Saccharicrinis fermentans DSM 9555 = JCM 21142: one gene and its partner. The protein of the gene in region 2 interacts with the protein of the main gene of each other region in a pairwise test. Links are inferred from orthologs where the notes say so. Each region holds a gene or a part of one and is shown on either strand. Other genes may lie near its edges.

The links.
Region 1: the proteins of dnaE (region 2) and CYTFE_RS0118585 interact in binary tests that used the Escherichia coli proteins (3 or more experiments, as listed by UniProt). The link is inferred for Saccharicrinis fermentans DSM 9555 = JCM 21142 from one-to-one orthologs.

Annotation. Positions count from the first base shown.
Region 1 is NZ_KI912107.1:4,553,070-4,558,704, forward strand. Bases 1,475-4,343 are described here. They hold CYTFE_RS0118585 (aminotransferase class I/II-fold pyridoxal phosphate-dependent enzyme), read right to left. Parts: upstream 3,542-4,343; coding sequence 2,408-3,541; downstream 1,475-2,407. Other genes in these bases: CYTFE_RS0118580 (TlpA family protein disulfide reductase), read left to right, coding at 1,475-1,995; recO (DNA repair protein RecO), read right to left, coding at 3,769-4,343. Also shown: CYTFE_RS0118575 (S1 family peptidase), read left to right, coding at 1-505; more of CYTFE_RS0118580, read left to right, coding at 616-1,474; more of recO, read right to left, coding at 4,344-4,497; CYTFE_RS0118595 (CBS domain-containing protein), read right to left, coding at 4,712-5,377; CYTFE_RS0118600 (pyridoxine 5'-phosphate synthase), read left to right, coding at 5,555-5,635. UniProt on the Escherichia coli protein: Shows aminotransferase activity with methionine and histidine as substrates, and to a lesser extent also with phenylalanine.
Region 2 is NZ_KI912107.1:4,233,211-4,240,941, forward strand. Bases 1,575-6,539 are described here. They hold dnaE (DNA polymerase III subunit alpha), read right to left. Parts: upstream 6,170-6,539; coding sequence 1,775-6,169; downstream 1,575-1,774. Other genes in these bases: CYTFE_RS0117245 (thymidylate synthase), read right to left, coding at 1,575-1,617; CYTFE_RS0117255 (AraC family transcriptional regulator), read left to right, coding at 6,406-6,539. Also shown: CYTFE_RS0117235 (ion transporter), read left to right, coding at 1-284; CYTFE_RS0117240 (dihydrofolate reductase), read right to left, coding at 315-809; more of CYTFE_RS0117245, read right to left, coding at 823-1,574; more of CYTFE_RS0117255, read left to right, coding at 6,540-7,257; CYTFE_RS0117260 (NAD(P)/FAD-dependent oxidoreductase), read right to left, coding at 7,282-7,731. UniProt on the Escherichia coli protein: DNA polymerase III is a complex, multichain enzyme responsible for most of the replicative synthesis in bacteria. This DNA polymerase also exhibits 3' to 5' exonuclease activity. The alpha chain is the DNA polymerase catalytic subunit.

The DNA of each region.
Region 1 (5,635 bases), 320 kb from region 2 along the record:
GGATGGACTATGCGTAACGAATCATCATGTATTTTCTCCGTCATCAATGGACAAGAACTCTTATATGGCTGTTTTTGTGATGGATATCGAGGGTAATGTTTTTCCTGTGGAGGAAGTTATGGCTGCAAATAAAGAAAATGACGTAGCGATCTTTCGGGTAAATACAAGTGAAACAAAATTGACCCCTTTGTCATTGGGTTCGGATATAAAGACTGGTGAGGAGGTAAGTGTGGTAAGTCATCCCCAAAGACAGTTTTATACTTACACAAAAGGATATGTTACAAGACATTTCGAAAGCCATGATGCGCCAAGGTTTAGTATTTCGGCCGAATTTGCTGTGGGCTCAAGTGGTGCTCCTATATTTAATTCAGAAGGAAAAGTGGTAGGTGTTGTATCCGCAACGAGGGCCAACTATGATAGCAGTGGGAAAAGCTTGCAGATGGTTGTGAAAATTGCCATACCTATTGAGGGTGTAAAGAAGTTATATGCCAATGAGTGTTTTTAAAATTAAATTATATATACACATGAAACAGAGGTGGCAGTGCAAATAATTAGACACACAAGTGAATAATTGAGATTTGCGCTGGTTAGTGAAGTTTCGCTAATTTTTAAAAAATGAAAAATATTGTAATTCTATTGCTTTCGACGTTGATACTAGCGTCTTGTCAGTTGTCCACAAAAAAAGACTATATCCTACTTACCGGATCTATTGAAGATGCGCCTGAAAAAGAATTTAGGCTGGTAAAAAGATCAAGTCCAGGAAGAATCTCTGTTAGCTTACAAGAGGATGGCTCTTTCTTCTGTGACACCATTACCTTTGGAACGGGACGGTATGTTTTTACAGATGGTAGAAATAGTGCAGAGCTTTATCTGATTGCTGGAGAAGAGTATAACCTGACAGCTGTTGCTAAAGATTTTAGAAACACTGCAAAGTTAACAGGAACTAATCCTGATGCTTCTAATTATTTATTGACAAAAATTGCCCGTATCATTCGTATGAGAGGCGATTATGCTGAATTTATGTCTCTTAAAGAATCTGAATTTATTGCTAAACAGAGCATGCTTAATGAGAGTTATCAAAGTTATTTGGATAGTTTTCCGAATATTCCGAAAGAATTTTCGGAAATGGAACGTAAGGAGTTGTATTATTACAATCTTTTAACTCTTATTCAATACGAAAGTCGACACCGATTGTACACTAAAGATGCTAGTTTTAAAGTTTCAAATGATTTTGATAAGCTGTTTGAAGGAGTGGATTATTCAAATGAAAAAGACTATAAACAAAGAGGGTCTTATGGCAAACTAATATCAGAACACTTCGGGAAGAAAGCCGACGAATTAGCAGAAAAGGAGGGGCTTGATATACACTTCGCTAAATTGAAGATATTTGGAAATATTGCTAGTGATTATATAAAAAACGATTTATTAATGGCAGCAGCTAAATATGATATTGGACGTGTGGATAGTTTAGATCAGTATTATAAGGCATTTGTTTCTGTTTCTACATCAACTCGTAATAATGAAAGTATAACAGAAAAGTATAAAGCCTTAAAAAAACTTGCGAAAGGGCAGCCTTCACCTGTTTTCACTGGTTATATCAATCATGCTGGAGGAACAACATCGTTAGGTGATCTTAAAGGAAAATATGTATACATTGATGTTTGGGCAACCTGGTGTGGACCATGTCTGGCGGAGGTTCCTTTTCTTAAAAAAGTTGAAAAACAATACCATGGTAGAAATATTGAATTTGTAAGTATTTCCATAGACGTAGAGAAAAAGAATGAGGCCTGGAGGAAGTTAGTGATAAACAAAGAATTGGCCGGTATTCAATTGCGTGCTGATAAGGATTGGGGGTCGGAATTTATTGCCAGTTATGAAATAAATAGTATTCCAAGGTTTATTTTAATAGATCCCAATGGTAATATTGTAGCCTCAAATGCCCCAAGGCCTTCCAACCCTAAGTTGATGGAGCTTTTTAGTGAGTTGAATTTGTAAAATTATGGTTTAGTCTGAAGAATGCAAGAGACAAGATAGCTGCCTACCAACTTGCTAGCTATCTTGTTTGATATGTTTATAATTTTCTTTTAAAGTTCACAAGGAATTAGGCTAAATTAATCATCTTTCACTGTGTAAAACGATCTTTGTGGCTTGTTTTAACTTATCATAGCCTTGCTATGTCTTATTTAAAAGACTACTTGAAAGATTGCATTTTTAACTCTTGTTACTAAGTGCTAATGCATTATTTCGGTTTAAATAAGTATTGTGTATTTTTAAAAAGGACTCCCCAGTGGTATTATGCTGGGGATTTTTTATTGCCTACGAAGCTTACTATTGTAAATGAATTATCTCTTGAGGCTGCATCCTTTATTTTTAACTCGAAAAATATGAGTTACGCCATAAGGAAGGTTTACATGCTTTTTAACCTAGCTGCAGCATCTAATATTTGTTCGTCGCTCACTGATAGGTTTATTTGTAAAAACTTTTTTTTGCTTTTTTCGTGGTAATAGAAACTGATGGGCATGGTAGCAATATCCTGCTCGTGAATTAACTTGATGGCAATATCGATGTCATTTTTTTCTAATGAAGGCTCAAAACTTATCAATTGAAAATAGGTTCCTTTGCTGGGTATGGCTTTGATCTTAGAGTCTTTGATGCAGGAGAGAAACAGGTCTCTTTTCCTTTGATGGAAAATAGCTAGCTGACTGAAATTATTTTGTTGCTTCATCCATTCTGCAATGGCCATCTGATATGGTAATTGAATGCCTTCGCCAATGATATCAATCATCTTACGTATCTCTTTGGTCAGTTTGGCCGAAGCCATGCAATAGCCCACATGCCAATTGGGAATATGGAGCGTTTCATCAAAGGATGATACAATAATGCTGCGCTCTCGTAATAGTGGATAAAGCGCTATGCTCTGGTGCATCTCACCATCAAATACCATATGTTCAAAGGATTCATCACTTAAAACAACAATGTTGGTTCCGTTGAGTATTTTCTGAAGGCGAATCATGTCCAGTTCTGACATGGTGGAGCCGGTAGGGAAATGTGGAGAGTTAATAATAATCATACGTGTTTGAGTAGATATTAATTTCTGTACTTCCTCCCATTCTACATGAAAATCGGGTGAGCGTAGTGTAACATAAATAGCACGTGCTCCTGTTGTCTCAATTGCTTGCTCGTAGCTTCTGTGGGCTGGTTCAAAAACCAAAACCTCATCTCCCTCCTTTAATAAGGCCATTACTGAGGCAAAAATACTTTGTTTAACTCCGCTTGTTATGGTGACCTCTGTCTCTGGGTCATAGCTATAGTCGTATAACTTAGCAGTCTTGGCTGCGATAGAGGCTCGCAAGTCTAATAAGCCATATCTGGGGGAAGGTATGTTGGCATTCTGCAGTATTTTGGTAAGTAGTAATTGTTCTAATTCTGTACTGCATTTGACCAAGGAGTGACTCTCAGCCAGATTCAATAATGAATTTTCTCGTGCATATTCCACCATTGCCATAGGCGATGTGAGGTTATTTGTATTGTGTATAGTCATAGCAATTAAATCATTCCTGTAATATGTTTGGTGGTTGATTTTAGGGTGTTAAAATGTTTTTTAACGACCTAATGTGGTGATAGCCTTATTTTTATCGCGTAAATCATGCTGTTAGTATAGCTTTTATAATGATCATGGCAAAAAGCAATTTACAAAAGTTTTTGCTATAAAGAGTTTCTAATGGGCAGAATAGCTTTAATATTCCGCCAACTGCGTATTTTATTCTATTACCGGTACAATTCCTTGAGTACTTTGAGTGATTTAATATTTGAAAAGCCGGAAAGGTGAAGTTGGTAATATTCCAACATTTTTTCGATAAACTTTGTTCTATCATCCTGGCTTATTTGTAGTGAATCTAATTCTTCAATTCTAATTTCACTAAGCTGGCGTAGAATCGATGTCTCTGAATGGTTCATGTAATGGGGGTGTGCAGGTTCGCTTTGTTGAAATGTGCCTGTTTTTAGGTTAAAGTATGGAAGCGCTTCGTTACTGTCCATGGAAGGAAAAAAACCCAAAGGCCGTGTTAAGCGAAACAATAAAAATAAGTGAAAATTTTGAACACCAGGTAAATGACTGTCCAGCATAGATATGGATTGATGTAGGAAGGTAAATAAGTTGGCATCTCTTTTGTCCTCTTGTTTTAAGGCTTTGTTAAGAACCTCTGCAAGGAAGAAAGCCAGACTGCGTCTGACGGGTTCAAATGGAATCTGGGTAAATGGGGTGTTTACTTTGAAATCTTTTATGCGGTGTATGGTTTTTTTTTCGGAATGATATACTTCTAAATCCAACAGGGAGAGCGCTTGTAAAAAAACATGTTTGTCTTTTTTTTTTCGACTTCTAACTTGATTAATCATGTATGACTGAAGTCCTAATTTCTGGGTGTAGATGTGTGATATAATGCTCGATTCGGCATATCTAGTGTAGTTTAGAACGATTCCTCTAGTTGACTCAATCATGGATGCTTGTTTTGTGCAAAAGTACAAATTTTATTGTCAGTTAATGTTGCTTTTTGCCTGCAGACTTTTGTTAGGTGAATGTAGTGTATCATTTATCAAAATTTTGTTTTAATCTGTGGTTGCTTCGTTATCTAGCTCCACTTCCCAATAGCAATCACCATGACTGGGCAGATAGTAGACGTGGCTCATTCATTGAGCCAAAAGCAAGCGGTAATTAAATGTTTAGGTATCTAATTAGGGCATCGTAATTTTTCTTCGTTACTTCATCTACAGTATTGTGTTCCGAGTAAGAGGCACTTACGGTGTAGTCATATCGGTCGAAGGCTCTAAGTACTGGAGTTATATCTTCTCTGTTTAGTTTAATTGTAATCTTTAATGTGTCGCTTGCCTTGTTTTGGTTCAAGTAGAAACTTAGCACTTTGGTATCGGAATCTTCGATGATTCTGGCTATTTCTGATATTGAATAATCGTAGGAGGGCACATCTATTTCTACAATTCCACCAGGGGTATGAACTGCAATTAAATCGGCAAAATTTTTCAATAAGTCGGTTTGTGTAATCAAGCCGAGGTATTCATTTTTGTCGGATAATACAGGAACCACAGTTAGCTGAAGTCTAGAAGCTACTTCGATAACAGCGTATATGTGTTGGTCTTGCGTAACAAAGGGAGCCGTCAAAGATAAAGGGAGGTTTCCCAGCGGTTCTTCAGGCTTGTTGATGTCATAGATATCTGTATCTGTCACTAGGCCCAGTAGCTCTTTGTTATTGACGATGGGAAGGTGCGATACCCTAAAAACCTCCATCCAGTTCAAGGCATTCAGGCCGGAATCTGAGGTTCGTAATGCGGGAACTATATCTGATATCAAATCTTTTGCTAACATACAATACTTTCAAGAAATACTCTTAACTTTGTCCCAAGGAGAGATAGTTGATTTCTCCTTTTTTTATAAGACTCAGGACTAAATTTAGTCGCATATATTGAAACAATCAAGTGAATGATTAGTTTATTTATGATTTTTAGACTAATGCCCTGTGGATGATGACAAAACAAAATAGAGATGACAAAGTTAAGTGTAAATATTAACAAGGTAGCCACCTTACGGAACTCAAGAGGTGGTGATCAACCCAATGTGCTGAAA
Region 2 (7,731 bases):
ACAGCGGCTTCACCAGCATCCCCATTAGTATTTACTGGGCCATTGTTACCCTCACCACCGTAGGTTATGGCGATATTGCACCCATTACCGCCTTGGGAAGAACCCTATCAAGCTTGGTTATGATTATGGGCTATGCCATCATAGCCGTACCCACAGGAATTGTTACCGCTGAGCTTTCACGCAAACGAGAAGCAGATACCACCACACAGGTATGCCCTTCGTGTTTAAAAGAAGGACATGATAAAGACGCGCGTTTTTGTAAATTCTGTGGTGAAAAATTATAGTAATAATGCCAGACCGTGGCTAACAAGCGGCTATTTACGCTCTAAATCCAAGAAGGTATAACTAAAGTCATTTTGGTGATCATCAGCCACCTCTTCCCTATACGTTTCTTTCCATTCAGATTCATCAAACTCAGGAAAGAAAGTATCCGCATCATTAAAAAACTGATCAATCAAGGTAAGATAAAGCTTATTTGCCTTGGGTAAAAAAGCTTCATAAACAGTTGCACCACCTATCACAAAAGCCTCCTCATCATTCTTGCAGAGTTCAATGGCAGCTTCAGGAGAATGCACAACTTCAGCACCCTCAATCTTTAGTGCTTCATTTCTGGATATCACAATATTTCGGCGATTTGGTAATGCTCCATTGGGCAATGAATCAAATGTTTTACGACCCATTATGATGGTGTGCCCTGTTGTGAGTGCTTTAAACCTTTTTAAGTCTTTGGGAATATAAGCTAACAAATCGTTATTTTGACCTATAGCCTGCAATTTGGCTATAGCTACAATCATTGAAATTTTTGTCATTGGCTAAATTAATTTATACGGAGATAGCTCCTTTAATATGTGGATGAGGGTCATAATTACTTAATGTAAAATCCTCAAACTTAAAATCATCTATACTTTTAATGGCAGGATTGATAGTCATGGTAGGCAACTGGCGCGTTTCACGTGAAACCTGCAATTTAACCTGATCTATATGATTTTTATAGATATGCACATCACCCAAGGTATGCACAAAATCACCCAACTCCAAGCCACAAACCTGTGCCACCATCATAGTGAGTAAGGCATAAGATGCAATATTGAACGGAACACCCAGAAACAAATCAGCACTTCGCTGATACAACTGGCACGACAGTTTACCCTCGGCCACATAAAACTGAAACAAGATATGACAAGGTGGCAATTGCATTTCATCCAGCTGTCCCACATTCCAGGCACTTACAATATGACGACGAGAATCGGGATTGTTCTTTATGGATTCAATCACTTCTTTAATCTGATCCACATACTCGCCATTGGCCATGGGCCACGAACGCCATTGGTAACCATAAATAGGCCCCAATTCACCATCTTCCTTAGCCCAGTCATTCCAGATACGAACACCATGATCCTGCAAATACTTAACATTCGTACTACCTTTAAGAAACCAAATTAGTTCATGAATAATGGACTTAAGGTGAAGCTTCTTGGTAGTCACCAAGGGAAAACCATCCTTTAAGTTAAAGCGCATTTGATGTCCAAATACACTAATGGTACCTGTCCCCGTCCTGTCTCCTTTTGAAACACCGTGATCCAACACATGTTGGCATAAATCAAGATATTGTTGCATAGTTATTTACCAAGTTTAGCAGACATACAAAGTACTGCTTTTTTATGAGTCACAAAAATAAAAAATTATTTCACACCTCCACATTTTTCTCTCTGCGAGCATCTTACATTGGCTCTCTACAAAACAAGCGCAGAAGTCCAACGTAGCACCCTCATTACTAAGATAATGAAAATGATATTTCGGGATGGGAATCCAAATAATCCACTATTTCATCGCTCAGATTTATTTTTGTTGATCTGGAAAAAAACTGCGCATGTTGTGTTTGGTCTTCCTTATCATATATCGAAAAGCGAAGTGTCACATTTCCTTCGGTTTCCTTGGTAAGTTCAGCCAAATCGGTCACCAAAGCATCGTCCAGCGACTGCAAGGGGATCTGAATGTTAATACCCGATATTCGAGATTCACGAACCCCATCCAACATCTCAATTTTATTAACTTTCACCTCTAGCTCTCCATCCTTACTCCACTGTTTCTCCTGCACCTTTCCCTTAATAAGAATGTAATATCCCTCTACCATAAACTTGGCGAATTCAGGATAATCTCGTCCAAAAAAGGCAAACTCATACGATCCGGTATAATCATCCACTGTCATAATACCATATGGATTCCCTTTTTTGGTGGTACCGGAACGAGCCGCCGTCACAATTCCGCCCATAGTCACATCTCTACCTTTCATCTTTTCCAGGTCTTCCAAATCTTTAAATTTGGTTGTACAAAAATGATTTATCTCCAGCTTGTAAACATCCAGTGGGTGTGCAGAAAGGTAAATTCCGATCAGATCCTTTTCACGGGCTAGTTTCTCAAGTATGGAAAACTCTTCACAGACCGGTGCTACCGGCTTGGTAATGGCCGCATTGGCGCCAGCTGCACCAAAGAGAGAACTGGCCGCTGTGGCCTGATCATTTTGATACAAGTTACCATAACGGGCTAGGTTTTCCACAAAAGTGGTTTGTTCTCCGGGTAACGAAGCAAAATACTGCGCTCGATGTAAATCGGTGAAACCATCAAAACCACCTGCAGCGGCCAAGGCCTCCAGGTTCTTTTTATTGACTGTCTGCAGATTCACACGCTCCACAAAATCAAATATATCCTTAAAAGGTCCGCCCTCTTCACGTACCCTGATAATTTCTTCTACTGCACCAGCTCCCACACCTTTTACTCCTGCCATTCCAAAACGAATGGCTCCACTTTTATTTACGGTAAATTTACGGTAACTCTCATTCACATCAGGACCTAAAACCTCCATTCCCATCCGCTTACATTCCTCCATAAAGGTGGTAATCTTGCTAATGTCGGTAAGGTTACGACTCAAAACCCCGGCCATAAACTCTGCAGGATAGTGCGCTTTCAAATATCCCGACTGATAAGCCACAAAAGCGTAGCACACGGAGTGGGATTTATTAAAGGCATAACTGGCAAAAGCCTCCCAGTCTTTCCATATTTTTTCAATGAGATCTTCGGGCTTACTAATGGTTGTTTCTCCATTCTTACAAGGATTCACAAAGTCCTCACTCGCCAAACAGCCATCAATAAATTTAAGCTTCAGCTTATCCATCATGGCAATGACCTTCTTACCCATGGCCTTACGTAGCGAATCGGAGTCACCCCTTGTAAAGCCACCCAATGCTCTCGACTGGAGCATCACCTGCTCCTGATACACCGTAATACCATAGGTATCTTTTAGGTAGGGCTCCATCAAAGGATGGTCATATATGATTTTCTCTCGTCCATGCTTACGTTCAATAAATGAAGGAATATATTCCATAGGACCCGGACGATACAAGGCATTCATGGCCACCAAATCCTCGAAACGGTTTGGCTGCAATCCTCGCAAGTGCTTTTTCATGCCCGGAGACTCAAACTGAAATACGGCCGTTGTCTCACCCTTACCAAAGAGCTCAAAAGTCTTTTCATCATCTAAAGGAATATTTGCCAGATCAACATCGATTCCTTTGGACAGCTTGATATTACCCAACACTTCTTTAAATATGGACAAAGTCTTTAGTCCCAGAAAGTCCATTTTTAACAAACCGATATTCTCCACAAAACGTCCATCGTACTGCGTTGTGAGCAATTCTTCCCCTTTGGTAGGCATCACCGGCAGGTGCTCCACCAGAGGATTTTTACCAATCAGAACACCACAAGCGTGCACGCCTGTCTGTCTAACGGCTCCTTCCAATTGTTCCGCAAACTTCATTGTTTGAGCCACCAAAGGATCGGGCGACTCTTTCTCCAGCTCCAGCTCGGGAACTTCTTTAAAGGCCTTTTTAAAATTCATCTTAGGAGCTTCTGGCACCATCTTAGCCAGACGGTTTGCCTCCGACAAATCCAGGTTCAGCACCCTGGCCACATCTTTAATGGAACTTTTAGTAGCCATCGTACCAAAAGTACAAATATGGGCTACTTTATCTTTTCCATACCTTCCAGTTACATAATCCAACACCCTTTGCCTGCCATCATCATCAAAATCAATATCCACATCGGGCATGGAGATACGATCCGGATTTAAGAAACGCTCAAACAGCAGATCATACTTAATGGGATCCACATCCGTAATTTTAATACAATAGGCAACAGCGGCTCCGGCAGCAGAACCCCTTCCCGGTCCCACCAGAACGCCGTTATCCTTGGCCCAGTTAATAAAATCCTGCACAATCAGGAAATACCCTGGAAAACCCATGGTCTTGATCGTATTTAACTCAAAGACAATACGTTCCTTTTTTTCCTCCGTAAAATTATCGGGATATCTCAATTTAGCTCCCTCGTAGGTTAGATGTTCTAGATAATCAGCTTCCAGTTTAATCTGCACCACCTTCTCATATCCACCCAAACGCTTAAACGAATCTTCACCAAACTCTTCGATCAGTGCTGCCTCATCATATTTTTCACAATATCCTTCATAAGTTCCAAAATCCTCAGGAATATCAAACGGAGGCATAATAGGATCACTATTCAGCTCAAAGAACTCAACCTTGTCGGCTATTTCAATGGTATTATGAATCGCTTCCGGAATATCAGCAAAGAGCTTACTCATCTCTTCACAAGATTTAAACCACTCTTGCTTAGAATAGCGCATGCGTGTAGGATCGGTATAATCACGACCGGTACTTAAGCATACCAACATATCATGCGCCTCGGCGTCTTCTTCATTGGTAAAGTGACTGTCATTGGTCGCAACCACTTTCACCCCCAATTCTTTTCCCAATTTTATCAGCACACGGTTCACCTTGGCTTGATTTTGCCAGGTATCACGCCTTAAAATAGGATCATTATTAATATGGCGCATCAACTCCAGGTAATAATCATCTCCAAACACCCGCTTAAACCACCGAATGGTTTCCTTGGCTTTATCCAGGTTTCCCTGCATAATATGTTGAGCCACCTCTCCTCCCAGGCAAGCACTGGTAACAATAATACCCTCGCTATATTTTTCAAGCAGCTCCTTATCAATACGTGGTTTATAATAAAAACCATCGGTATGTGCAATGGAAGTGAGCTGCAATAGGTTTTGATAGCCTTTGTAGTTTTTAGCCAATAATATGATATGATGTCCTGAGGAATCTGTTTTGTCATCCTTACGCAGATGGCCGCGTTGAGCAACATAAGCTTCAACACCAAGAATTGGCTTTACATCGTTCTTTTTACATGCCTCATGAAACTCTTTCACACCAAACATACCTCCATGATCGGTAATAGCCACAGCAGGCTGACCATCTTCCTTGGCTTTAGCAGCGATGGCACCTGTTTTATTGGCTCCATCCAAAATAGAATATTGTGTGTGAACATGAAGATGAACAAAGGGCCATATCTCCGCATCTTTAGCGGCCTCGGTAATGATACGTTCCTCTTCCTCCAAGGGAATATCTTCAAAAACATCCACTTTAAAAGATTCGTACTTAATACCCACCAAAGCAATCTCACGGGGATTATTCTTCCTAAAAGCCTCCAGCTCAGCATCTGTCATTTGCAGCATCTGCAAAGGCAGTCCTCCTACCCGAATCAACTCCAAAAAACACCTGGAAGTAGCCTCCACATCGGCCGCAGCATTATGCGCTTCTTCAAAAGGAACTTTAAAAAGCTTTATATGTAACTCCGTAAGTGTTGGATTTTTAAGTTTCCCGCCCCGTGTTAAAGCACAAAACTCCTTACTACCCGTCATAGTATCAATCATGGGCGCATTCACCAAGGTCTGCTCATCCATCTCAGAGCGAATCAACTCACAACCAACAATATTAATATCGAAGTTCACATTATGACCAATGATAAATTTACTTTTTTCCACATCGGCCATGAAATCCTCCAACGCCTCTTTCAAAGGAATACCCTTTTCGTAGGCTATTTCAGTGGTGATACCATGCACTGCTACCACATCCTCAGGAATAGTATACCCATCAGGTGTAATCACATGGTTTTTGGCAAACAAGAAGTTACCCTCCACATCATGACATTGCCATGCCAACTGTACCATTCTGGGCCAGTTATCAGTATCGGTTATAGGTGCTTTCCAATTCTTAGGAAGTCCAGTAGTTTCAGTATCAAATATTAAAAACATTGTATATCAGCTCTTTATAGTCAAACAGTTCGCATTGAACTCAACTCACAAAGTTAGCTTTTTAAGCGAGAATGTCGAGAAATTTATGTTCCAGTTTTTATCCTGTGGCTATGTCAATGATACTCTTCATTCAACACTCGTTGAGATTGCATGATTTATAGCTATAAAGCTTAACCTTTTTATAACAAAACTGTTATATAATAGTATCATATTATTTAAAGATCAACCCTTGTTACATGAAAGCAATACTAGAAAACATAGCCATCGATCAAGAAGCCTTATTACTAGCCTACCAATACAGCCAAGATAATTTTGTTGATCCATTACATTTTCATCCCGAATACGAGTTGGTATATATCCTGGAGGGTTCCGGGACACGATATGTAGGCGATAAAATTGAGCCTTTTGAAAAGGGAGACTTGGTATTAATGTCTCCCAACATGGTTCATTGCTGGAAAAACGAGGTAGGTTCTTCTTCCAGGTGTCAATCACTGGTGATACAATGGAAACCGGTTTTGGTGGATGACAGACCTGAGTTATCAGACCTTTTTCCTCTATTACAAGACAGTCAACGAGGCTTAAAAATTCAAGCATCCCCCTCTATCATCGAGCTTATGGAAAAGATAATAAAAGAAAGAGGGCTTCATCAACATATTCTATTTTTACAGTTACTATATATTTTGAGCACCTATGCTCACAAACGTTTTATATGCAGCTCCATCAGAAGCCAAAAGATCACCACCACAACAAGCGACCGTTTAAACACCATTTTTAGCCATATAGAGTCTAATTATCAAAATAAGATTCACTTACAGACGTTGGCCAAACTTGTTGGTTTATCGGAATCAGCTTTCTCCCGATTCTTCAGCAAGGCCATGGGCAAGCCCTTTTTCTCTTTTCTGAATGAATACCGAATACAAAGAGTTTGTAAGCTTCTCCAAGAAAAGGACGTAACCGTATCGGAAGCCTGTTATTTAAGTGGTTTCGATAGCCTGCCCTTCTTTCATCGGCAGTTTAAAAAATACAAATCCATTACCCCCTATCATTATAAAAAAGAATACGGGCGCTCCTATGAATTCAACCATTAAGTACAGCTGATATTTATTTTATAGCTACTCCTTTAATAGGTTGGTAGGCTTTAAAGGAATACGACTATCCCCCAATTTATTTTTATCAACACCAATCTTCTGTCTGATAAATTTTGCTCCAATCATATAGGCTTTGGCATTATTAACCGCATCAACGGCCAATAATTGCTCTTTATGGAAATACCACACCGAAAAAGCATTTTCCTTTCCATCCTCATGTCTTACCACGAGATTATCGTAGCCTTCTGACAGTCCCACAATTTGAAGTTTCACATCGTATTGGTCAGACCAGAACCAGGGTAGCACATCGTATACCCCTTTATTTCCACACAGTGAAGCAGCAGCTATCTTTGCCTGATCATTGGCATTTTGTACAGACTCAAGCCGAATATACCTATCATAAAAAGGATTGTAATGGCGCGTACAATCACCAATGGCATAAATATTTTTACGACTCGTTTGCATGGATGAATT